DNA from 2 places in the Altericista sp. CCNU0014 genome. Region 2 is predicted to be linked to the other one. Evidence: riboswitches for the same ligand, from Rfam matches in the RefSeq annotation. Region 2 holds a riboswitch; the other holds the start of a gene.
What was found. Region 2 has a riboswitch for cobalamin ahead of R6H26_RS22995 (CbtB-domain containing protein). Riboswitches for the same ligand answer to the same signal wherever they lie in the genome.

Region 1: it holds a riboswitch for cobalamin, as region 2 does, so the genes downstream of both, cobG (precorrin-3B synthase) here and R6H26_RS22995 (CbtB-domain containing protein) in region 2, are expected to answer to the same signal.

What each region holds. Positions count from the first base shown of each region.
Region 1 covers NZ_CP137338.1:1,874,015-1,886,363, forward strand. The annotation lists gene R6H26_RS09375 (hypothetical protein) at 1-346, shown strand, start outside; gene R6H26_RS09380 (pentapeptide repeat-containing protein) at 346-1,119, shown strand; gene R6H26_RS09385 (CPBP family intramembrane glutamic endopeptidase) at 1,244-2,122, opposite strand; gene R6H26_RS09390 (hypothetical protein) at 2,125-2,382, opposite strand; gene R6H26_RS09395 (ABC transporter substrate-binding protein) at 2,532-4,208, shown strand; gene R6H26_RS09400 (ABC transporter permease) at 4,221-5,246, shown strand; gene purD (phosphoribosylamine--glycine ligase) at 5,371-6,648, shown strand; gene R6H26_RS09410 (SAM-dependent methyltransferase) at 6,682-7,422, opposite strand; gene R6H26_RS09415 (iron-containing redox enzyme family protein) at 7,499-8,383, opposite strand; cobalamin riboswitch at 9,055-9,187, shown strand; gene cobG (precorrin-3B synthase) at 9,238-10,704, shown strand; gene R6H26_RS09425 (precorrin-8X methylmutase) at 10,701-11,330, shown strand; gene R6H26_RS09430 (precorrin-2 C(20)-methyltransferase) at 11,327-12,034, shown strand; gene R6H26_RS09435 (aminopeptidase P family protein) at 12,112-12,349, opposite strand, start outside.
Region 2 covers NZ_CP137338.1:4,815,721-4,828,069, forward strand. The annotation lists gene yidC (membrane protein insertase YidC) at 1-126, shown strand, start outside; gene R6H26_RS22945 (protein jag) at 145-666, shown strand; gene R6H26_RS22950 (YceD family protein) at 703-1,227, shown strand; gene R6H26_RS22955 (glycosyltransferase family 2 protein) at 1,237-2,244, opposite strand; gene urtA (urea ABC transporter substrate-binding protein) at 2,767-4,080, shown strand; gene R6H26_RS22965 (branched-chain amino acid ABC transporter permease) at 4,179-5,339, shown strand; gene urtC (urea ABC transporter permease subunit UrtC) at 5,349-6,542, shown strand; gene urtD (urea ABC transporter ATP-binding protein UrtD) at 6,517-7,275, shown strand; gene urtE (urea ABC transporter ATP-binding subunit UrtE) at 7,342-8,043, shown strand; gene R6H26_RS22985 (DMT family transporter) at 8,113-9,000, shown strand; gene R6H26_RS22990 (hypothetical protein) at 9,038-10,243, opposite strand; gene R6H26_RS22995 (CbtB-domain containing protein) at 10,288-10,479, opposite strand; cobalamin riboswitch at 10,501-10,718, opposite strand; gene R6H26_RS23000 (hypothetical protein) at 10,736-10,987, opposite strand; gene R6H26_RS23005 (iron uptake porin) at 11,395-12,349, shown strand, end outside.

The DNA.
Region 1 (12,349 bases), 2.8 Mb from region 2:
CCTCAAACCCAATGTGGTCTCCAGTCAGGTCATTCGCAATATCGACGCCCACCAAGCCCAACTGATCAACCGCATGGCGCGGGGCCAGATGCTGTTGGCAGGTCAGTCGCTGTACGTGATGGAGGTGCAGCCTGCGGCCTATTCGGCCCTTGCCGCCAATGAGGCTGAGAAGGCCGCGTTCATTAATATTTTGGAGGTTCAGGCCGTCGGATCGTTCGGTCGTCTCTATTTGGGCGGGGAAGAGCAAGACATTATGGCGGCGATGCGCGCGGTCTTGAGCGCGATGGAAAACACCCCCGGACGCGCGCATCCCGATCTGACTCAGTCGCGGCAAGCAAAGGAATAATGTCTAATTTCGACCATCTGGTAAAACTCGGCTCGGGCGTTTGGTCCTGGAATCACTGGCGATCGCAACACCCCCACGTCACACCAGATCTTAGCCATGCCGATTTAGCTCGAGCGCAGCTCAACAACGCGAATTTGAGCGGAGCCGACCTCAGCAACGCGAATTTAGTGGGAGCCGATCTGCAAGCAGCGAATTTGAACGGGGCAAATTTGGCGATCGCCGATCTATCGAATGCGATTCTAGTGAGGGCAGACCTTGCCAATGCAAATCTCATTGGAGCCAATCTCCAAGATGCAAACCTAACGCTGGTAGATCTGTATCGCGCCAACTTAATTGGCACGAACTTTCGCAACGCCACCCTCAAGCAGGCTGCGTTAGATGGCGCTCAGCTCGGTCGCAGCAATTTGAGCAATGCCAACTTAATTGAAGCAAATCTGTGCCAAGCCGTCCTTTGCCGCAGCAGCTTGTACCGTGCGGTTCTCATTGGCGCGCAGCTTTACGGTGCGGATTTGAGTCAGGCAAACTTGCGCGAAGCCAACCTATGCCGGGCCAACCTGGTTGGAGCAATGCTGGTGGAGGCCGATCTATCGGCGGCAAACTGCGCTTGGACTAACCTGTACCGCGCTAATTTGCAATGTGCAAAACTCACCCAGGTAAGCTTTCGGGGTGCAAACCTTTCGCGCAGTAACTTGCGACAGACCCAGCGCACAGGCATCGATTGGGAAATGGCCAATCTCGAAACAGTCCAAATGGACGATCCAGACATTTTCTAGGCTTTTGCCTCGTGGACTTGTTTTTGTGGCCGATGGGCAATCGGTGATACTGCCCGTGGAGGAAGGTTGCCTGGGAACCCCGATGAAGCAGGAAACAGCCAGACCAGCGAATTGGATGGTTTCATCATTTTTGCTGGGGATTAATGGGTTTAAGATTCAGCCGATCGCCGAAGATAATCCAGCCACATAGCAATCCAAAAGGAATCCAGCCCAGGATGCCGCCGTAGTTGACAAAAATCCAATTTGGGCCGCCCAGAAACAGGATGGTTGTTAGCGAACCGCCAATGGCGTTGGTGGCTCCATGGGCCAGACAAGTTGACCAGATACTCCCTGTTTTCAGTCGGAGCCAGCCGAAGATAATCGACAGCCAAATCGTGAAGACGGGGAAGACTAGCAACCCCAACCAAGGTCGATCGTATCGCTGAAAACCCAGCAAAATGAGTGGATAGTGCCAAATGCCCCAAATCAGTCCGGTGGCGATCGCAGCGCGTAGCGGGTTGTTTGTAAATAATCGGAGTTGCAAGTAACCGCGCCAGCCAAATTCTTCACCCCAGTTCAGCAGCGCAACGGGTAACGCCTGAATCGCGGTAGCAAGGATTGCGATCGGAAAAATAAGTTCGGGTAGGGGAGGAAGGTTGCCTGGGAATGCGTAAGCTGCTAGGAATCGCTGCAGGGAGAAATCGGGTTGACTGATTCTCAAAACCATCGCCAGAATTACAACGATCGCGGTAATGACGAGGGGCGATAACCAAGCGAACAGATAGTAACGCCAGTATCTTCTTAGGTTCAGTCGATACCCCGCATCCGCAAAGCCTTCGCGAGTAACCCAACGTCGGACGACGAAGGTGCCCAAGGCTGGGGAAAATACAGCGGGTAAACTCAACCATTGGAAGGCAGGATCGGTTCCCGATACTCCCGCAATCCAGAGCATTGCCCAATTTCCCCAGGCCATGCCAAAGGCGATCGCCAAGTAAACAAAAATACCTTTGGTTCTGATATTCACGCTCAAACAATCACAGCCTCCAGAGATCGCCGTAAGGAACTTGGCATCTCTGGGCCTCTACCAAACCGCACGACCAGATCGGGTCTGCCAGCCCCCAGTCCCAACGCCCTGGCAAAAGCAGGCCGCAACCTCGCTTCCTCAACGGGCTGGTTTACAAAAGCATTGCGAATGCCGAGGGCCGTCGCCTGGAGTGCAAAACGTTCGTAACAGCGACCTGCTTCAACCCAATGCGCCTTGTCATCAACGTCGGAAACGAACACGGCAATACCTGCGGAACTGCGGATGTGGCCGAGTCCATCTCGGGCCGATCGTCGCGCAACTGCATTGCGAATGGCAAAAATTCTAAACCGGATTGAAAGAAATGCAAACGATCCCTTAATGTAATGTGGTTGCTAGAGATGTTTTGTCCTTGTCTACTTTGTTGCAGACTCAAAAGGCCCAACGGTCGCTGACCGAGCAGATCGTCCGTATCTTCCGCCGCCCATCCAATGCTTATCGATCGAGCAGTTTGTTTTTTCTCTGTTTAGCTCTGACGACAAGCTGCGCCAAATCCACTCCGCCTGGCGGGGGGACGGGGAGCGATCGCCTGGTTATCGGCACCACGGCAAAATTCCGCACCCTAGATCCGGCTGATTCCTACGAAGTGTTTTCGGGGAATTTGCTCTATAACCTAGGCGATCGCCTCTACGACTACGAAAAAGGGTCTGGCAAACTGACGCCCAAACTGGCGACAGCCTTACCCAAAGTGAGCGCAGACGGGCTAGTTTATACCATTCCACTCCGCAAAGGCGTGAAGTTTCACGATGGAACCCCTTTCGATGCCAAAGCGATGGCCTTTTCTCTCAATCGCTTTATGGCCAATGGCGGCAATCCATCTGGCTTGCTCAGCGACCCGGTCAAGTCGGTTACAGCCACAGGCGAATCCGAGCTGACCATCACGCTTAAAAAACCCTTTGCTGGCTTCCCCAACCTGCTGGCCTTCTCAGGACTCGTTCCGGTTTCTCCTAAGGTCTACAAGAAAGGAGTCGGACAGTTTCTGCCCAATCAATTTGTGGGGACGGGGCCGTACAAACTGGTCAAAGTGAGCGGCGATTCCATCCGTCTCGAAGTTAACGATCGGTACTGGGATGCTAAACCGACTAATAAAGGCGTCAATATCCAAATTTTTTCCAGCCCTGCTAATTTATTCAACGCCTTTCGGACCGGATCGATCGATATTGCCTTCCAGTCTTTAGATCCCGATCAAATTCAGGCATTGGAGAACGACGCTAAAAAAGGAGACTGGCAGGCCATTAGCAGTCCCAGCAACTTTATTACCTTTTTGGTGCTGAATATAAAAGATGAGGCGCTCTCGAAGGTAAAGGTCCGTCAGGCGCTAGCCGCAATGGTGAACCGAGACGTCCTGAACGATCGGGTCTTTCGAGGCCAAGCGGAGTCTTTATACACCCTAGTGCCTACCATCTTTACAGGCATCAGCCAGCCTGTATTTAAGGCAGAGCAGCAGAAGCTCGGACGGGATCGAATCCGCAGCTTGCTTAAGGAATCGGGCTATACACCCGGCAAACCCCTCAAGCTCAACCTCTGGTACCGTTCCAATCTCACCAGCGATGGAGTTGCTGCGGCTACCATCAAAGCAATGGTGGGTCAAGGTTACAGCGACGTAGTGCAGTTAGACGTGAGTAGCGTCGATTCGGCTACGGCGTATAAAAACCTGGACAAGGGGACCTACCCGATGTTTATGTTGGACTGGGCGGGGGATTATTACGACCCGGACACCTATTTGCAACCATTTCTAGCTTGCGAGAAAGGTTCGATTAAGACGGGTTGCCAGAAGGGACAAAGCCAGTCCTGGGGGTCGTTTTTCTACAGCGATCGCGCTAACAAGCTGATCGACCAGCAACGTCAAGCCCGCGATCCCAAACAGCGCCTCAAGCCGCTCAAGGAGCTTCAGACGATTGTGGCGAAGGAAGTGCCCTATATTCCGCTGTGGCAGAAAAAGGATTACGTGTTTGCCCAAAAAGGCATCAATGGCATTCAGCTCCAGCCCAGTCAGCAGTTCCCCTTCTGGATGCTCAGTAAACCTTAGGGAAATGGCTCCATGTCTCGGATTCGCGCCCTGCAATATTACATCTTCTCGCGGTTGCTGTTGGCTCCGTTGATGGTGTGGACCATCACCACCGTCGTATTTCTGCTGTTGCGAGCCACGCCAGGGGACCCCGTGGATGCTATCCTAGGCCCTCGCGCCCCGGAGGAGCAAAAGGCTCTAGTCCGCGAGCAACTCGGGCTAGGCGATCCGATTTGGGTGCAGTACCTGCACTATCTCGGCGACTTGCTCCGCCTAAACCTGGGGACCTCTTTGTCCAGTCGCGGGCAGACCGTGTGGGAGATCGTTCGGGATTTCTTCCCCGCAACGGCGGAACTGGCCATTTTTAGCATGGCGATCGCCCTCTTCATCGGCGTGAGCGTGGGCATTCTATCGGCATCCCGTCCCAATACGCCCTTGGATGCGGCGGGACGGATTTTCGGCATCATCACCTATTCCGTACCGCTGTTTTGGATAGGAATGCTGTTTCAACTCGTGTTTTCGGTCCAGCTAGGATGGTTTCCGCTGGGGACCCGCTATCCGGTGACCGCCTTGCCGCCCGCCGGCTTTACGGGTTTGTTCACGATCGACAGTCTCCTGTCGGGCGACTTTGGGGCGCTGGGGGTGTCTTTGTACTATCTTGCGCTCCCTTCTTTTTCCTTGGGGCTGGTGCTCAGCGGCATTTTCGAGCGGATCGTGCGGGTCAACCTCAAGCAAACCCTGAAGGCAGACTACGTCGAAGCCGCAAGGGCTAGAGGCATCCCAGAGCGGCGGGTGCTGCTGGTTCACGCCCTCAGGAACGCGTTGATTCCCGTCGTGACGGTTTTGGGTTTAACCCTAGCCGCGATGTTGGGCGGGGCAGTCCTGACAGAAGTGACCTTTTCGTGGCCCGGTCTGGGCAATCGCTTGTACGAAGCGATTTCGATGCGAGACTACCCGACGGTGCAGGGCATCATCGTGTTTTTTGCGGTGATTGTCGTGATCGCCAGTATTGCGATCGATATTATCAATGCTTACATCGACCCGAGGATCCGGTACTGAGAATTGCCAAAAACGCTCATCTGCTGGATTCTCGACCCTCTCCGAGCCGGGTTCATCTATTAAAAAAAACAGGCGCGTTGTACCGTAAAAGAGGCGCGCAATTTAACTGCAAAGCGAGGAAACCGTGCGAATTATCGTCGTGGGCAATGGCGGGCGAGAACATGCCCTAGCTTGGAAATTGACCCAATCGGCCCCAGTGGATCGGGTGTACTGCATTCCGGGGAACGGAGGCACGGCAACCCTTGCCAAGTGCGAGAACGCTGCCCTCAGTGCTGAAGATTTTGAGGGCATTGCGGCGTTTGCCAAAGCCCATCAGGTCAATCTCGCGGTCGTTGGCCCTGAGGTACCATTAGCCTTGGGCATAACCGATGTCCTCACCCGTCACGGCATCGCCGTATTTGGCCCGACCAAAGCGGGGGCGCAAATTGAAGCGAGTAAAGCCTGGGCCAAGGCATTAATGGAAGCCGCGAGCGTGCCGACGGCTAAGGCTCAATCTTTTACGGATGCAGAGGCTGCCGTTCGTTATATCCAGGAAGAGGGAGCGCCAATTGTCATCAAGGCCGATGGATTGGCAGCGGGGAAGGGCGTGACCGTGGCAATGACCGAGGCAGAGGCGATCGCTGCGGTTAATGCCGCATTCCAAGGAAAATTCGGCGAGGCGGGCGATCGCGTCCTGATCGAGGAATACTTGACGGGCCAAGAAGTCTCAGTCTTGGCGCTGACGGATGGCATCACCATCCGCGCCCTCGTCCCCGCCCAAGATCACAAGCGCATCGGAGAGGGCGACACTGGTCCCAATACGGGCGGGATGGGGGTTTACGCGCCGCTACCCCTCATCACGAATGCCCTCATGAGCCGGATCCAGCTTGAGGTTTTAGAACCCGTGATGGAAGAACTGCGATCGCGTCAAATTGACTATCGCGGCGTGCTCTATGCCGGACTTATGATTACTCCTGAGGGCGAACCCAAGGTGATTGAGTTTAACTGTCGGTTTGGCGACCCCGAAACCCAGGCCATTCTGCCATTGCTCGATACGCCTCTCGAAACATTATTGATGGCCTGTGCGGAGCAAAAGCTGAAGGAAGTCGGTCCCATTGCCTGGAAGCCAGGGGTATCAGCCTGCGTGGTCGCGGCTGCGGGCGGCTATCCCGATCGCTACGAGAAAGGCCACCCCATTACCGGACTGGAAGCGGCAGCGCAGTTAGATACCGTAGTGTTCCATGCGGGGACGGCATTTCGAGATGGACAGGTGGTGACGGATGGCGGGCGGGTGCTGGCAGTGAACGCTCTGGGAGGAGATTTTGACCGAGCGTTTGCCAAAGCGTACGCGGCGATCGCCCGGATTCATTTCCAAGACTGTTACTACCGGCACGATATCGGCTACCGCGTGCGCGGCGAGTGAGGATCGAGGCTCGACCCATTCAATCCCAATCTCTTACAAAATCGTCATCACTTTTATGAATTCTTCTGACAAGTCTAAATCGCTCTCACTATCTTTCCTAAAGAGTACGCCTGATAGAAAATATATATTTTCGGAATAAAAGGCTTGGTTTCGCCTGCGCAATTCCGCGATCGCCGCTCGGACTTTAGGTTCGCAGCTGTAGTATCCAAACCTTAAAGGTGAAAGCATGAAGTCAACTAGTTTATAACCTCGGTCGGCTGCGTAATTTACCACCTCAATTGGGTTGGAATAGGCTGAAATCATCAACATGACATTTTGATAGCCCAGAGATAACAACCGTTTTGTAATATCCGCCCCATCCGTCCCGCCGTGAAGAGAAGGAATATAGAGATTATTATCGGGGGCGGGCAGATACGGAGGGTTGGCAATGAGATAATTGGCTTCGAGCCGCAGATCGTTAAAGAAGCATCGATTATGAACGACGTACCGATCCTCAAGGTGGTACTTCTTAATATTCGAGCGTGCCAGTTCATAGGAAGGATAATTCAGCTCGAATCCATGAATAATGCCATTGAAGTCATTTTTAAGAAGCGCGCTAATGACGGGGCCGCCATCGCCCGCCCCAAATTCGACAACCGTATCTGTTGCATCGCAGTACTTAAAAACCATGCTTTCTAAGCACTGAGCGTAAAACTGAGATTCCTCTTGACAAATAAATACTTCATTGCGCGCGTCGATTGTAAGCAGTGGCTTGGGAAGTAAAGCTTCTTTCATAGGAAAACCTTCGAGCAAAATAGTTGGAAAAACGCAATCCGAAAACTGGATTTGCCAAAGCATGGGAATCGAACCGTCAAACGCACGCTCTGTCTTGTTGGCGAATTAGATCCACAACAGCAGCACCTGCGCGATCGCCGATTAGTTTTTCTTGGTCGTACCCCAGTACGAGTTCCCAAGCCTTGTCGGGATATCGATCGACTAGGGGTAGTGCCACCTCTTGCAACATCCACTGACCGTGCCGCTCGTCTTCGCGAATGTGAAGTTCCCAATAGCCCATCGCGCTTTGAGAAAGCCCCAGTCGCTGCGCTGCAGCGAGATAGTCCTTGTAGATGGAAGGTCCTGCAATTTCAAAGTAGGTCAATCCGCCGTTGTAACGGAGAAAATGACGCTTGCATTCGGTGAGCAAAAAATTGTGATTGATTGAAGCTAGAACTTCCCACGGCACCCAGTCGAAGTATCCTTCTGGCTCTGTATCCAACCCGAATTCCGCCATCATTTGGGCAAAGTAGGTAGAGTGTTTGCGAGACAAACGACCGTTACCGTATTCTTCTAGAAGAACGCGTGTCAAAGTAGCATGAACTTCATTACTACTGCCGCCTAAGATTCTAGACAGTCGGCTTCCTTCCACCAATCCATCTAAAGAAGCAACGATCAAAAGATGTTTGTACCCTTCTATTGTCATTTGTTCGCGCAAGTACCGTTTGTTAGAAGACAGCGGCGGGTCGAGATCGGCCTCGCCGCGTTCCACGAGCGCTTGCTTTGGATCTAGTCGCTGAATTTCTGGGATATCGAGCTGCTCTAGCTCCCAGGCTTGCCAAGCTGCTTCAATGCGATCGCGCCAGCGTTGCAAATAAACGGAACGCTCGTTGGTATAACGAGCTAAATCGTCATACCAAAAAAGGTTGAGGCGATTGATCCAATAAAGCACGCGCTGTAGAAATAAGTGTGCTGTTTCCATCTCTTGGGCAGGATTTTTTTGAGGGCCATAAGCATCAGTTAAAGCTCTATTAATAGCTGTCTCAAACCCTTCAATAAGTGAAGGGTTAATTTCAACTTTGCGATCTAGTTTTTCCAGAACTAACAGCTCTCTAAATTGTTGCTCTTCACTAAAATAACTAAGAGTTTGAGTGGCCGAATGTAACACTAGATTTTGCTCTCCTACTAGATTGAACGAAATAAACTGTAGCGATAGCTAAATTTTCTATTATGTTTAAAGATCTCTGGCAGCTTGACTAAACTAGCTAACAACGTATATTCAGTTAAAATTGAATTATAGATAAAATTAAATTTCATAAACGTCTGTCTTTCGACAGAAATCAATTCAATGAACCTCTGTCGATGGTACTAGCTGAATTTCAAAGAAGAGGTAAATCTTGTTTTCTGGGATCGATAAAAAATTACTATCAAAAATAAAAATCTAAATTAATATCCCGATCTGCAATTTAGCAGTGACTCGATCGAGAAATTCCCTTGCCCAATCCGACAGAAAGAAATGCCGCTTTAAATCTATCCTGGTATCTCGCTCTGTCGGTCTTACCATTGAAGCTCCGCCTACCAGCGCTGGCAAAATGCTTTTACGAGTAATACAGAGCGCTGAAAACATCTTGTTTAAGAAAATCAAGCAGTTCTGCATTAGAGCGACGATCTCATGTTAAATTACTGAAGCTTAACGTCGGGAAAGTCCGGTGAGAGTCCGGCACTGTGCCGCAACTGTAAGGGCATTGCCCGAGTCAGAATGCCGACGAGGATGGCGTTTTTAGGGGTCATCGTCTATTTTTCTATTCTCTGCGCCGCACGGAGAAGGAGTTTCAATTGTTGTCTGATGTTACTGTCCCGATTGCTGACGCTTGCCCCGGCTTATTTCATGCCACTTCAGCCCAAGATGGCGTTTTATCGCGGATTCGGATCCCTGGTGGCATTTTGAACGGGCAGCAGTGCGAGGCAATCGCCGACCTCTGCGATCGATTTGGCAGCGGGGCCGTCCAGGTTACGAACCGCGCTAATCTCCAAATCCGCGAACTTCAGGCAAAAATTCCGGCTGACGCGCTCCAGTCCCTCCAAAGCGTAGCGCTAGCGGCGCCCATCCCAGATGCGGACGGGGTTCGCAACATTATGTGCAGCCCTACCGCTGGGATTGATGTCCGAGCGCTGTTGGATACTCGACCGCTCGCGAGAAATTGGAATCGCTATCTCGTCAGTCGCCCCGACTTTGGGGTGCTTTCGTCTAAATTTAGCGTTTGTTTTGACGGTGGGGAAATCGTTTCAGTTCGCGATCGCCCCAACGACATTACCTTGGTGGCGATGGCAGTCGGGGAGAGCATCCAGTTGAGGCTGCACTTAAGCATTGGAGAACGCGGCGAAGCACCCCAGGATATGGGGGTCAGCGTGCGGGAGAGCGAAGCGATCTCGCTTCTGGCTGCCTTAGCGGCAGTTTATCGAGACTATTCTTTTGCGCATTCTGGCCAGCAGCGACGGAAACCTCGTTTGAGAGAGCTTTTAAAGGAGTGGGGCGTCGAACGCTATCTCAAAACCGTCGCCCGGCAACTCGACTTTGCTTTGATTTCAGACGACCGAGATCGAGATGAAATTCCTTCTAGAAATTACGCCCATCTGGGCATCCACCCCCAACGGCAGTCGGGGTTGGCTTATATCGGCGTCAGTCTACCGCTGGGTCGGCTGAAAACGAGGCAATTACGCGAATTATCGGCTCTATCCAGCCATTGGGGAGATGGGACCTTGCGGCTAACCCCTTGGCAGACGGTTATTGTGCCGCATATACCTACGCCGCAGGTTGCCCGAGTTCGGCAGCGAATTGAAGCGCTGGAGCTATCCCCCCGCGCAACCCATCCTAGGAGCGCAATGGTGGCTTGTTCTGGAACGACGGGTTGTAGCGCCGCCGCGACGGATACGCAGCGTCACGCTCGCACCCTCATTGCTCATCTAGAGCGATGTATCGTCCTCGATACGCCCATCAACATTCACTTCAGCGGTTGCGAGAAGTCCTGCGCTCAGCATCGATCTGGGGATATTACCCTGGTGGGCATTCCGGGAGCGGATACCGAAGCTTACTGCATCTACGTTGGCAATGATGGCAGTCCGTTTGGACGGACGCTCTATTCGTTTAGCGCGGCAGACGCGCTACCTCGCCTCATCGAAGCGATGATTCGCGCGTACCAACAATATCGGCAAGGTGGGCAAGAATCCTTCGGTGCCTTTGTCAACCGCCACGCGATCGCCCGCCTGCGACAGCTGTTCGATTCGACCTTGGAACAGTCATGATGGACTACATCCGCGATGGCAGCGCCATTTATCGCCAATCTTTTGCGACCATTCGAGCGGAGGCTCGCTTAGAAAGGCTACCTGCCGATTTAGAACCCGTGGCGGTGCGGCTGATTCACGCCTGCGGCATGACCGATATTGCGGACGATCTGGCCTATTCCATCGATGCCGTCACAGCGGGTCGAGCTGCCCTCGTGCGAGGTGCTCCCATTTTATGCGACGCGCAGATGGTGGCCAATGGCATCACCCGCAAGCGATTGCCCGCTCAGAATGCCGCGATCTGCACGCTGAACGAGCCTGAAGTCCCCGCGATCGCCCAAAAGCTCCAGAACACTCGTTCGGCAGCGGCTCTGGAGCTATGGAGGGCGCATCTGGACGGTGCGGTGGTGGCGATCGGCAATGCCCCGACGGCCTTGTTTCGATTGCTGGAGATGCTGGAGGAGGGAGCGCCCAAACCTGCTTTGATCCTGGGATTTCCGGTGGGATTCGTGGGAGCGGTCGAATCCAAATCGGCCCTGGCTGAAATCCCTCACGGCATCCCGTTTATGACCCTTCGCGGACGGCGAGGGGGAAGTGCAATGGCAGCCGCAGCCGTCAATGCGTTAGCTCAGGAGAACGAACTATGACTCAACCCCAAGGGCGACTGTACGGACTGGGCATCGGTCCCGGCGATCCCGAACTCCTGACCTTAAAGGCCCACCGCATTCTGACCTCGGTACCCGCGATTGCCTATCCCACGATGGAGAGCGGTAAGGTTTTGGCACGGGCGATCGTGGCGAGCTTTATTCGGCCCGAGCAGATTGAAATTCCGATGCCCCTGCCGTTCAGCGTCGAGCGCTCCTCCCAACCCTACTACGACCGCGCTGCCGAAGACATTGCCCGACACCTCAGCGAAGGGCGCGATGTGGCGGTGCTGTGCGAAGGCGATCCGATGCTGTACGGCTCGTTTATGTATATCTTCAATCGTCTGGCAAGTCGCTTCGAGACGGAAGTGGTTCCAGGTATTTCTTCGACCTTTGCCAGCGCTGCGATGCTGGGTGCCCCGCTGACCTACCGGAACGACGTGCTGAGCATTATGCCCGCTACGTTGGATCGGGAGACGTTGCGCGATCGCCTAGCCGTGGCCGATGCTGCGATTGTGATTAAGCTGGGCCGCCACTTTGCTAAGGTCAAAGCCGTCCTGGAAGAACTCGATCTTTTTTCCCGCGCGCTCTATATCGAGCGGGCCACCATGCCCAATCAGCGCATTCGTTCCATTGCTGAGGTCGCACCTGAGGAGGTTCCCTATTGGGCGCTCGTTCTAGTGCCGAGTCAAACGCGACCGCAGTAGCCCGAGTGCGGATTCTCGAACGAGCGCGCTGAAGGTCTGAATGGGTCTGCGGCGAGGCATTTCTAGGCTCTCGGCATTCAAACCCTCAAACGCTCCGCAACCTCATCCGCTCGCGTCGGTAAAGCTGCCGTCAAAACTCGGCATCCGGCTTCGGTGACCAGCACGTCATCTTCGATCCGTATGCCTCGCACATCCTCAAAGTCCGCCAACCGCTCCCAATTCACGCAGTCTGCAAACGCATCCCGGCATTCCCTGTCGTCTAAAATGCCAGGGACTTGATAAAACCCCGGCTCGATCGTCACCACCGTTCCCGCC
Region 2 (12,349 bases):
CCGTTACCGGAAAACTTGCAGAAAATTCTCGACGATGAGGCAAAGCGAACGAAGAGTAGCAGCAGTGCGGACCTGAAAGCGCTCCCCTTTGAACCGAGCCGTTCTAAGAAAAAGCCGTCTAACTAGTCCCTTCCGTTTAGGTCTATGGCAGACAACACCTCGGCACAGACCGCCCAGCAGTGGTTGAGTACGTTACTCAACCACTTTTCTCTGGATGTTTCCATTGACACCACGCCTCCACAGGCCGCCCAGACGCGCTTGAAAGATTTTGGCGGGTATTGGCTGACGATTGACGCTCGAGCGCTCGCTCCAGAACAGGTGCAGTGCCTAGTGGGCGAAAATGGTGCGGTGCTCGATGCCATTCAATACCTCGTGAACGCAACCCTCAATTTGGGGCAAGATTCATCTTCTCAGGCTGCCTATACTGTCGAGCTGTTAGGCCGCCGCGAACAGCGCTACCTTCAGTTAGCAGATATGGCCGATGAGGTTGCAGCTCGAGTTCGAGAGACGGGTCAAGAGGTCGCAATGATGCCACTGCCGCCTGCTGAGCGACGGTTGATTCATACGATTCTGGGCGAGTTGGAAGATTTGCAAACCTACAGTCGCGGCCAAGAACCGCAGCGCTGTCTTGTGGTAGGACCCAAGCAACCAGACGCACCGAGCTAACCTATTGCTAACAGGCATATCGGAACATCAACGGTCATGGATCCAATTTTCTTACCTCAGTTAACCCGCGCCCCAGAGCAAACCGAGGTCATTTCAGTCAATTCTCCCTTGGTGGGGTTGGAAACTTTGACCCCCGTGCAGGGCCAAATTGAAGTCGTCCATCATGGTAACTACCTTCAGGTTTCCGCAACAGCTGAAACGATTGTGACCTTAACCTGCGATCGCTGTCTGCAAAGCTACAACCATCGGCTTTCAACTCAGACAGCGGAGCTGATTTGGCTCCAAGAAGCCGTCCTCGACGATGTTGTAGAAGGCATTACCTTCACCGGAGACTTAGAAGACCCCGCCCTCACTGAATCCATTCCCCCCAACGGGTACTTTTACCCTGAGGACTGGCTCTACCAGCAACTCTGCCTGGCGCTCCCCCAACGACAGCTGTGCGACGCGGCATGTCCCGGCATTGTCGTTGCAACAACCGAGGAAACAGAAAAACAGTCTCTCGATCGGCGATGGTCCGTTTTGGCCGACCTGAAACGCCAGCTCCAAAACGAGACCCCCTAGAGTGCGACTTTAATAAAGTCCTTTGGCAAGAGGAACTGCATGGGTTTGAGTATTATGAGGGTTAGATAGCGGTTTCAAACCCCCCAGCTCTTTGATAGTAAAGAGAGGGCGGCCCTTGACTTCTTCGTAGATGCGGCCAATGTACTCGCCTAAAATGCCGATGCAAATGAGCTGCACGGCGCCTAAGAAGAAGACGCCCATTGTAATAAGGGCAAATCCTTCGAGGCGATGGGAATTGGGAGAGCGGTCGAAAAAGCGCCAGTAAATGGTCAACACCATCATGAGACCTGCAAAGCCGGCTGAAAATAAACCGAGGTAGGTCGCCAATCGGAGCGGAATTTTAGAAAAACCCAAAATGCTGTTAATCGCCAGCGCCAAGGATTTGCGGAAGGTATATTTAACAGAGCCGGCAAACCGCCCCGGACGGTGAAACTGCACGGCAGTTTGCCGAAATCCAACCCAGGCCCGCAGCCCCCGAATATAGCGATTGCGCTCGGGCATCTGATTGAGGAGGTCCGCGACAGCTCTATCCATCAGGCAAAAGTCGCCGGTGTCGGCAGGAATCTCCACGTCCGATAGGCGATTGAGAAGCCGATAAAATCCATAGGCTGTCAGGCGCTTCAGCCAGCCTTCTTTGGTTCGGCTCAGGCGTTGTCCGTAAACCACGTCATATCCGGCCCGCCATTGCTCGCTCAGTTGGGCCACCACCTCAGGGGGGTCTTGCAAATCGGCATCCATGACGACGATCGCCTTGCCCGTCGCAAACTGCAACCCTGCCGATAGCGCAATTTGATGCCCAAAGTTGCGGCCCAAGCTCAGGTAGCGGACTCTAGCATCTTGCGCTTGGAGCGATCGCAGGATCGCCAAAGAACGATCGCGACTGCCATCGTCCACCAAAATCAGCTCGCTGTCGCCATCTAAAGACTCGAACAGGCGCGAGAGCTGCCGATACAGCTCTGGAAGGTTATCTTCCTCGTTGTAGAGCGGAATGACAAAAGAATAGGTAGGTTGCGGCACGGCTCAAATCAAAATTCGTCGCAGATGCGTCCTGGATAAACTAACACAACAATAGCGCGTTCGGAAGCGCTTGTATTTCTCGATCGTCGTGCTGTGAGAAAAAATCGAGAAGGCAGTGTCATTTACTGAGTACTCTCTGGGTCGATCGAGGGACGCTTCGCCGACAAGACTTCCAGGAAAGCCTATATGATGCGAAACAAATCTACATCCTCGATCTCGCAAACATCAATCTTTAACGTTGCGAACATTATAAAATTCGATACGGACTTTACCGCTTGTCTTAAGCCGCAATCCTTACAGAACAACGTTTCCCCTTCAGAGAACGCGTCCCTCAGTTTTCTTAAGCTCGACTGAGGATATGGAAAGGTTAAGAGGCAGTATTATTTTGTAGCCAAGGCTACATTTTTGTTTCAGAATAAATCCTTAAAATCACCCCGATACGTTTTACCAAAGCGGATCGACAGCGGATCCAAATTCACTGTTGCCGAACGTTTTACTAAAAAAGTGCGGAGTGCCATTTAAATGACTCGACCTTTCAAGAGACGCGATTTCCTACTGATGGGTTCCGCTGTCGCGGGTAGCCTATTGATTAAATCCTGCGGCGGTTCTCCAAGCGGAACCGAACCTTCTCCGGGCGGTACCGCATCGCCCAGTCCAGCAGCGGCAGGCGATGGCATTAAAGTTGGGATTTTACACTCCCTGAGCGGCACCATGGCCATTAGCGAAAAGAGCGTCGTCGATGCGGAGGAAATGGCCATTGAAGAAATCAATAATGCTGGCGGCGTGCTTGGCAAAAAAATTGTAGTCTTTAAAGAAGACGGTAACTCCGACTGGCCGACCTTTGCCGAGAAAGCGAAAAAGTTGATCGATCAAGATAAGGTTGTGGCTGTCTTTGGCTGCTGGACTTCTGCTAGCCGTAAAGCCGTGCTGCCCGTATTCGAATCTAAGAACCACATGCTCTGGTATCCGGTGCAGTACGAGGGTCAAGAGTGTTCTAAGAACATTTTCTATACAGGGGCTGCCCCCAACCAGCAAATTGAGCCTTCCGTAGACTGGCTGCTGGAGAAGTACAAGGGACAACCCTTTTTCTTGATTGGGTCAGACTACGTATTCCCCCGTACTGCTAATACCATTATTAAGGCTCAATTAGCTGCCAAGGGCGGTAAGGTGGTGGGAGAAGACTACATTCCCTTAGGGGGGACGGAAGTCACGCCTATCATTGCCAAAATCAAAGCAGCAATGCCCAATGGTGGCGTCATCTACAATTCTCTTAACGGGGATAGCAATGTAGCCTTCTTCAAGCAACTTCAGGGTGCTGGAATGGGACCGGATAAGTATCCTTCTATGTCCGTGAGTATTGCGGAAGAAGAAGTGAAAGCGATTGGAGTGGACTACTTAAAGGGGCATTATGCTGCTTGGAACTACTTCCAAACGGTTCAGAACCCTGCCAGCCAAAAATTTGTAGCAGCGTTCAAGAAAAAATACGGCGACGATCGAGTGGTTAACGACCCAATGGAATGCGCCTATAACGCGGTTTACCTGTGGAAACAGGCGGTTGAAAAAGCAGCCACTGCCGACGATCTAGAGAAGGTGCGGATGGCGGCGCTGGGCCAGACTTTTGATGCCCCCCAAGGCAAAATTACGATGGAAAACAGCCATCACCTCTCCAAATTCGTGCGCATTGGCGAAGTGGGCGAGGATGGGTTGTTTAAAATTGCCTATGAATCCAAAGCAGCCGTCAAACCGCAGCCTTGGAACCAATTTGTGGCCGATACAAAGGGCTTTGGCTGCGACTGGTCCGATCCTAAAAAGGGCGGGAAGTACAAGATCTCGTAGGTGAGTTCTATATTTTGGATCTTGGGCTACAGTTTTTCCGTAGTTCGAGATCCATAATCGCTACATTCATTCCGTCAATCACGTTAAGGAAGAGAACTTTGCTCGCAAACTTGCTGGATGGCCTATTCAACGGCGTTAGCATTGGTGCAGTCCTATTGTTAGCCGCTCTTGGGTTGGCCATTGTGTTTGGGCTGATGGGCGTCATTAATATGGCTCACGGCGAACTCATTATGCTAGGCGCCTACACGACGTTTGTGGTGCAAAACGTGTTTAAGGCTATGGGATCGCCTTGGTCGGACTTTTATATCTTTTTTGCGCTGATTGCTGCTTTTATCGTCACGGCACTGGTGGGTTTATTGCTGGAGCGTAGCGTCATTCGTTTCCTATACGGCAGACCTTTAGAGACGCTTCTAGCCACGTGGGGCGTGAGTTTGATTTTGCAGCAGTTTATTCGCAGCGTGAGCTGGCAGTTTTCGATTGGCGTAGGACTGTTCTGCGTGCTGTTTTTTGGCGCGATCGCCTTCATTGCCAAGCGCCCAGACTACGAGCAAATCCAGGTACGGGTCATTGCAGTTCTGCTGCCGCTCTCGGCGGCGATCGCCTTTATCGTTTCTAACCTCGTTGGCAACAGCTTCAAACTGGCGGTTACAAAACCCTGGTTTGGTACGCAGGGTGTCGATGTCACGGCTCCCAAATGGTTGCGAGGCGGGTTGGTGTTGGGCACCTCTCAACTCCCCTATACTCGTCTCTTCATCATTGCCCTAACCATTGTTTGTCTGATGGGCATTTACTGGTTTCTCAACAAGACCGCTTGGGGCCTGCGGATCCGCTCCGTGACCCAAAACCGAGGCATGAGTGCCTGCTTGGGAATTCCTACCCAAAAGGTGGATGCCATCACCTTTGCCATTGGGTCGGGGTTGGCGGGCGTGGCAGGCGTGGCTGTAGCGCTCCTGGGTTCGGTAAGCTCCAATACGGGCCAAGCCTACATCGTCGATACCTTTATGGTGGTGGTGATTGGGGGAGTGGGTAAGATCGTAGGCAGCATCATGGCCGCAGGAGCGATCGGAATCATTAGCTATATTGTGGGATCTAATGCTTTTGCACCGCTGGCAGCTTCGAGTCCCGTACTCTCCGGCATTCTTGAATTTTTCGCTACGGCTAGCATGGCAAAAGTGGTCGTGTTTGCACTCATTGTTGTATTTCTACAGTTTCGTCCGGCGGGGCTATTTCCCCAAAAGGGACGCACGGTGGAGGCTTAGGAGGTACGGATGACTGCAGTAGAAACCCAAACGTCCCAGGTTCCGTTAGAGACGAGTCTTCGCAAGCGCAAGTCATTGCTGCCGGAAATTGCAGTTGTTGCAGTCCTAGCTTTAGTCTTTATCTTTCTGGCTCCTCTATTATTAAATGCTTTGGGACAAGGGTCGCGGGTGAACCAGCTCGGGCGATTTTTGTCGTTGGCGATCGCCGCCCTCGGTATCGATTTGATCTGGGGCTACACCGGAATGCTGAGCTTAGGCCACGGTATCTTTTTTGCCCTAGGGGGCTATGCCTTTGCCATGTACCTCCAGCTCCAGCTTCCGGCTGGCCAAATTCCAGATTTTTTTAACCTGTACGGCGTCACCGAATTACCTGCATTCTGGCAACCTTTTTACTCCTTGCCTTTCACAGTTTTTGCAATCTTTGCCATTCCTACCTTGGTTGCAGTCATTTTGGGCTATCTGGTTTTCCGAAACCGCATCCGCGGCGTCTATTTTTCCATCCTGACCCAGGCAGCCCTCATCGTTTTCTTTAACTTCTTCAACGGCCAGCAAAAGCTCATCAACGGCACAAATGGTCTAAAAACTGACACTGCAACTTTCTTCGGTTCGCTCGTCAGCGATCCGAAAAATCAAACCGTTTTCTATGCCCTTAGCGTATTGTTCCTGGTTGGAGGTTACGCCCTATGTCGCTGGCTGACCAGCGGACGGCTGGGACGGCTGCTGATTGCGATTCGGGATGACGAACCCCGCGTCAGATTTTCGGGCTACGACCCAACCTGGTATAAGGTGTTTGTTTTTGCGGTGTCTGCTGGGTTGGCGGGCATTGCGGGCGCGCTGTACACCGTCCAGTCTGGGATTATCACCCCTAAGGCCATGGATATTGCTTTTTCAATCGAAATGGTGATTTGGGTTGCGGTGGGCGGTCGGGCTACCCTGGCGGGTGCAGTTTTGGGTGCCCTCGTCGTGAACTTTGCAAAAACCCTGCTCAGCGAGCAGTATCCCGAGGTTTGGCTCTTTTTTCAGGGAGGGTTGTTTTTGTTGGTGGTAACGGTGCTGCCCAGCGGTTTCCTGGGTTTATTCAATCGCAAAACCCTGCTGTGGCTTCGCGCTAACCTGTTGGGTCAAAGACCGAAGCTTTCTACGTATCCCAGCCTTGAAGAAGACCCAGAGGTAGACCATGAGCGAAAAAATATTAGAAATTGAAAACCTAACGGTTAGCTTTGATGGATTCAAGGCCATCAATAACCTCAACTTCAGTATGGATGCTGGAGAGCTGCGGGTGGTAATTGGACCTAACGGGGCTGGAAAAACGACTTTCATGGATGTGATTACGGGTAAGACTAAGCCCACTACGGGCCAAGTTACCTTCAAAGGGCGTAACCTCAGGCCCTATTCCGAACATCAAATTGCCCGGATGGGGATTGGCCGCAAGTTTCAAACCCCTCGCGTCTATCAAAAACTTACCCCTCGCGAAAATCTAGAACTTTCCGCCGCGCAGCACAAAAATGTGATGGCATCCTTAATGGGGCGGGCTGCTTCTGGCGAACGCCGCACCATTGCGGGCCTATTGGAAACCATTGGGCTAGTCCCAAAAGCTGATATCCCGTCTGAGCTATTATCTCACGGTGAAAAGCAGCGCCTCGAAATTGGCATGTTGGTAGCCCAGTCTCCCAATTTGCTGTTAGTGGACGAACCCGTCGCGGGTCTGACAGACGAAGAAACTGAAAATGTGGGCAATTTGCTAATGGCTCTTGCCCAAAGCCACTCCATTATGGTGATCGAGCACGATATGGAGTTTGTGCGCCAGATTGCCCAGCAGGTAACGGTACTGCACCAAGGGACGGTGCTTTGTGAAGGCACCATGGATGAAGTTCAAAATGACCCACGCGTCATTGAGGTCTATCTAGGCCACGAAGAAACCGAACATGCTGAATAGGTATTTGTCATGAGTCAAGCTCGCGGAGCCGTTACAACTCAGGATCCTGAAATTAGCGCTCAGCCGATGTTGGATCTTTCCAATCTGAATGTTTACTATGGCGAGAGCCACATTTTGCGGAATGTGGACATGGGGGTAGCCTCAGGCAAGATGGTCTGTCTGATCGGACGTAATGGGGTGGGTAAAACGACTTTACTCAAGACCATTATGGGGTTATTGAACTCTCGTACGGGCAACATTCAATTTAGGGGTGAGTCGATTAGCCGTAAACCGACTTATCAACGGGCTAAGTTGGGAATTGGGTACGTGCCCCAGGGACGGGAGGTCATTCCGCGCCTGACGATCGAAGAAAATCTGCTATTGGGGCTTGAGGCCCTACCAGGCGGAGTAGGTAAAAATAGGGACATTCCCGAGGAAATTTTTGAGCTGTTTCCAGTTCTTAAAACCATGCTCTCGCGGATGGGAGGAGACCTCAGTGGCGGGCAGCAGCAACAGTTGGCGATCGCCCGTGCTTTAATGGGGAAACCCAAACTGTTAGTTCTAGATGAACCGACTGAAGGAATTCAGCCTTCCATCATTTTAGAAATTGAAGCGGCGGTACGGCGGATCGTTCAAACCACTGGAATTTCGGTATTGTTGGTCGAGCAGCATCTGCATTTTGTGCGTCAGGCTGATTGGTACTATGCCATGCAGAAAGGTGGTATTGTGGCTTCTGGTCCAACCCGTGAGTTAAGTCAAGAAGTTATTCAGCAGTTCTTAGCTGTCTGATGAAATTTTCAGGCTAGGTATTCCTGTTTTTGAAGTGGAAAGTTTTCCCCTTATGGCTTTGTCTGACCGTTGATTCAACTTAGATCGAATGCTGCCCTCAAGGGGGCTGGTTTTGCCGTCGCAACAGCGTGTTTGTTCGGGACCAACACACCGTTGGCAAAGCTGTTTCTGAATGAAGTCCATCCTTGGATGCTTGCAGGTTTGATGTATTTGGGCGGCGGGATTGGATTAGCGCCATTTTTGTTGTTCCGTGGCAAGCAACTCTCGAGCTCAGCGCTCCGGCGCAAAGATTGGAAATCGCTGTTGGGTTCGATGTTAACAGGAGGGCTGGCTGCTCCGGTTTTACTAATGACGGGACTAGAGCACTCTCCTGCTGCCGTCGTCTCTTTACTTTTAAATTTTGAAAGCGTCTTTACGGCCCTGGTGGCTTGGACTATTTTCCGAGAACCGTGGCAATGGCGGGTCTTAATTGGAATTGCCATTATTTCCACGGGTGGAATTTTAGTGTCCTATAGCAATTCTTCTGGTATGAATTTGTCTTGGGGAGCGCTGGCGGTCTTAGGGACTTGTCTGGCCTGGGCGATCGACAGCAATCTCACGGCTCAGTTTGCAACTCGCGATCCGTTTCAGGTGGCAATGTTTAAGAGTGGCGGGGCGGGTTTGGTCAATGTGGCGATCGCCGCTGCAATGGGCCAACCTTTGCCGCCTTTGCCTTTGATGCTGAAGATTTTCAGTGCTGGCTTTATCAGCAACGGCCTCACGTATTGCTTTTTTGTAATGGCGTTGCGAAATATCGGCGCGGCGCGGACGGGTTCGTTTTTTGCTTTGTCTCCGATGGTCGGAGCGGCGATCGCAATTCTATTTCTGGACGAAACACTTACTCAAACGCTGGTCATTGCGGCAGTATTGATGGCTTTTGGCGCAACGCTCTGCGCGTGGGAACCAACGCAAGCATGACCGTGGCGCAGACGCGATCGCCTGCGCCCATGCAGCCTTAAGAAAAACTTCGCTTCCAATCTTGCTGCAACCGCTTGTTGTGCTTCTGGCTCAACCACAATCCTAGGAGCAGGCCAATACCTACCACTCCCGTAAGGTAAGCCAGGGAGATCAACCGAACGGATAATGGCGGCGCAACGCCTTCTACTGGAATCGTCTGCCCCACTTGAAAAGGCTGGAATTTCCGAGTTGCGCCGACTTGGGGTGTAACTTCAACATCGATCCGATGGGGGGCACCATCAAAGAATTGCTGCTTCCACACCAGTTTTCCAGTACTGTCTGGAGCGCTCTCGTAAGCAAATGCAACCCAATTATTTTCGAGCGCCGTTGTCGTGACCTTCAAGGCAACATCCGTGACGGGCTGCTGGGTCTTCGTATCGATAACGCTGACCTGCAATTGGGCAGGCCGACCCACCGCAGCCGTCGTATCGCCCGAGAGTTTCATCTCTAAGCCTTGAGATTGCACCTTGGAAGGCGGGCTGGATCGGGGTAAGTGTTCCCCACGGTCGTGAGACTCGTGGGAATGGGCAAATTCGGCGCTGAGGTTGACAAATAGGAGAGCGGCGATCGCCACGACAATTGCCCCGCTCATGAGGAGCCGCACGGGTTCGGGGACGATTTCTCCCGGCTGAGTCGGTTTCCTGCTCCCGATGACCCAACCGCCGCCGAAACCTGCGACTAACAAAATGCAGACTAAGATTCCAAGGTTCCGATATTTTGCTCCATGTTCTGGCACCGATAGAGCGATCGTCTGCTGCACGGGCGCAAAAGAATTGGGAACGATGGGTGTGACGTCGACCAGGAGTCGATACGTCCCCCGGATCGGCAAACTTTGTTTCACCTGAAACTCGCCCGTTGGTGCGTTCCCCTCAACGTCCAGTAACTTTGTTCCCTCTACGATCGGAAAATCCGTCGTAAACCAGGGACTTTTGGGAGGGGTCAAGATTTGCAGGCGAATCCTAGCATTCTTCAATGCCTGCCCCCGAGCGTCGATCGCCTGTAACGTCAATTGGACGGGAGACTGGTACTTCCCCGAGCCTAACGCTTCTGTCGCTTCCGCTTCAAACGGTCGAATTTTCTCGATGGTCGGATTGGTCGCGAGTCGCACCGAGGGGCGAGAAGTCTGGGAAAATCCAACCCAGCTATAACAAATAATGCCGATCGTGCAAGCAGCACTGATAAGCCCGTAAATTTTTCTAGGCATTTTTCAAACCGAACTCCTACACCGCAGGCACTGACATCCAAGCCCTAATGACAGCTAACCCCAGCTGTATGATGGCGGAGTGTATGTACCGAGTCGTGAATGGCAGGATGGGTAGAGAAACCAATCGTCCAGAGGGTCAGGGCGGTCAGCGAGAGGTAGAGTGCCAATTGAACCGGAACGGATAGCACCCGACGCGCGACTTGTTGGCGAGCTGATGCGTAAGATTGAGTCGTCATTTTGTACCTCGCAGATTAGACGATAGGGTGAGATCGTTCGGCAGGCGTTCTGACTTTGAGAACTGAATCTTGAAAATACAAATATCAAAACGCGAAAAGCAGGACCTTCAGGTTTTGGTGTTTGATTTCCAACGCTTCGCTCTCGTTCACAGTTGCGGGACAGCGGTAGAATCTCACTACACTTTCCCTCTTTCCTCCGACGGGTTTTCCCCGCCAGAACCGACTTGTAGACTTAGCATACTCGATTAGTGAGACCTTAGATAATGTTCCGAGCGCGATCTGCCTCAATTTTTACAGTTGAAGCTTGCTTGACATCTCGAGCGCGGGTGGATTTTTCGCTGTTTCTCGCCGCTCTAGCTACAGCGCTGACCTGCTCGCAGTCGGAGATCGCCCCTTCAAAATCCTCCGGTCGGTAGCGAGCCGCGCAGCGATTGCCATAGATATCTGGATCCTCGGGATGCAGTCGCGCGGTCCGGTCAAATGTGCGATGGCTCCCCGATCGTCGCACCAGTCGATTGCTCTTCCCAATAATTTGAGAACTTTTTGGGCGAGCTCATTACGTCAGGGAATGCCTTCAGCAGTAGAACGGATCGCAGTTTTGTATTTCAAAACACAATGCCGATTCTTCTGGTTAGAGTAATTTCCTTTAAGTGAAGATTATTCAGAAATAACTTTGCTCTAGTGCCAGGAAGTCAATTTTTAGAGGGGTTTTTGCGAGTTTCGAGAGGATATCTTTGAATTTGACCCATGCTCCCTCATTTATGCGGCGATCGAAATCTTGGTTTCAGCACTTTTAGGGATGGTTTGGCGTAGGGGGCGATCGCGGCAATAAGTTAGCGATTTGCTCGTTCAGATCGACCCAGTCCAGAGGGGCTAGGGTCATTATTGGGTGTGTACTTGTGAGGAGTCTGAAAAATGCGAAGTACGTTCTATGGGTGGCTGCTGCCACTCTCTTTGTTGGCTGGATTGCTAACTTCTACATCGGTGCGGGCAACTGAGCAGAACACCGTCGGGCAGGTGACATCGGTCTCTCAACTGTCGGACGTTCGACCGACGGACTGGGCGTTTCAGGCTCTACAGTCTTTGGTCGAACGCTACGGCTGTATTGCAGGGTACCCAGACGGTACGTTTAAGGGAAATCGCGCTGCAACGCGATACGAGTTGGCGGCAGCCCTCAACGCTTGCTTGGACCAAATTAGCGATCGCTTTGCCACAAAGGAAGATTTGGCGACGGTCAAAACACTCCAAGAAGAGTTCAAGGCCGAACTCGCGACCCTGAAAGGCCGCGTGGATGGGTTGGAAGCCCGCACCAAGACCCTGGAAGCACAGCAGTTTTCGACAACAACAAAATTAAGCGGGATAGCAGTATTCTCTGCTGCCTACGGAGATACCATCGGGAGTAAGACCTACATCGACCCGGAAACGGGTCTCGCTAGCTTGGAGGATACTAGGGCAACTGCGATCGCTGCGGTTCAGCTCAACTTTAACACTAGCTTTCAAGGCAGCGACTTACTTCAGACCACGCTATTTGTAGGAAATGCCGGCACAGATCTGTTTGGTACCGCAAACATCGGCGGCACTACGACAAATCCTACCTCCAGCGCGCAATCGCTCTTGGTTCCAGGGCAATACTATTGGTCGGGCTATCCCACGAATGTTGGGCTGTACCGTCTGGCCTACACCTTCAAACCGACGAAAAATCTGTCAGTTACGGTTGGCCCTTTATTTTACGCAACCGATATCGTCGATCTCAATAGCTATACTGCTCCCAGCAACGGTTTTAGTTCCTGGTTTTTCATCAACAACCCGCTGATCAACCCTTACCAAGTTAATTTCTTTGGCGGTGCGGGGGCTGGTATTAATTGGCAAA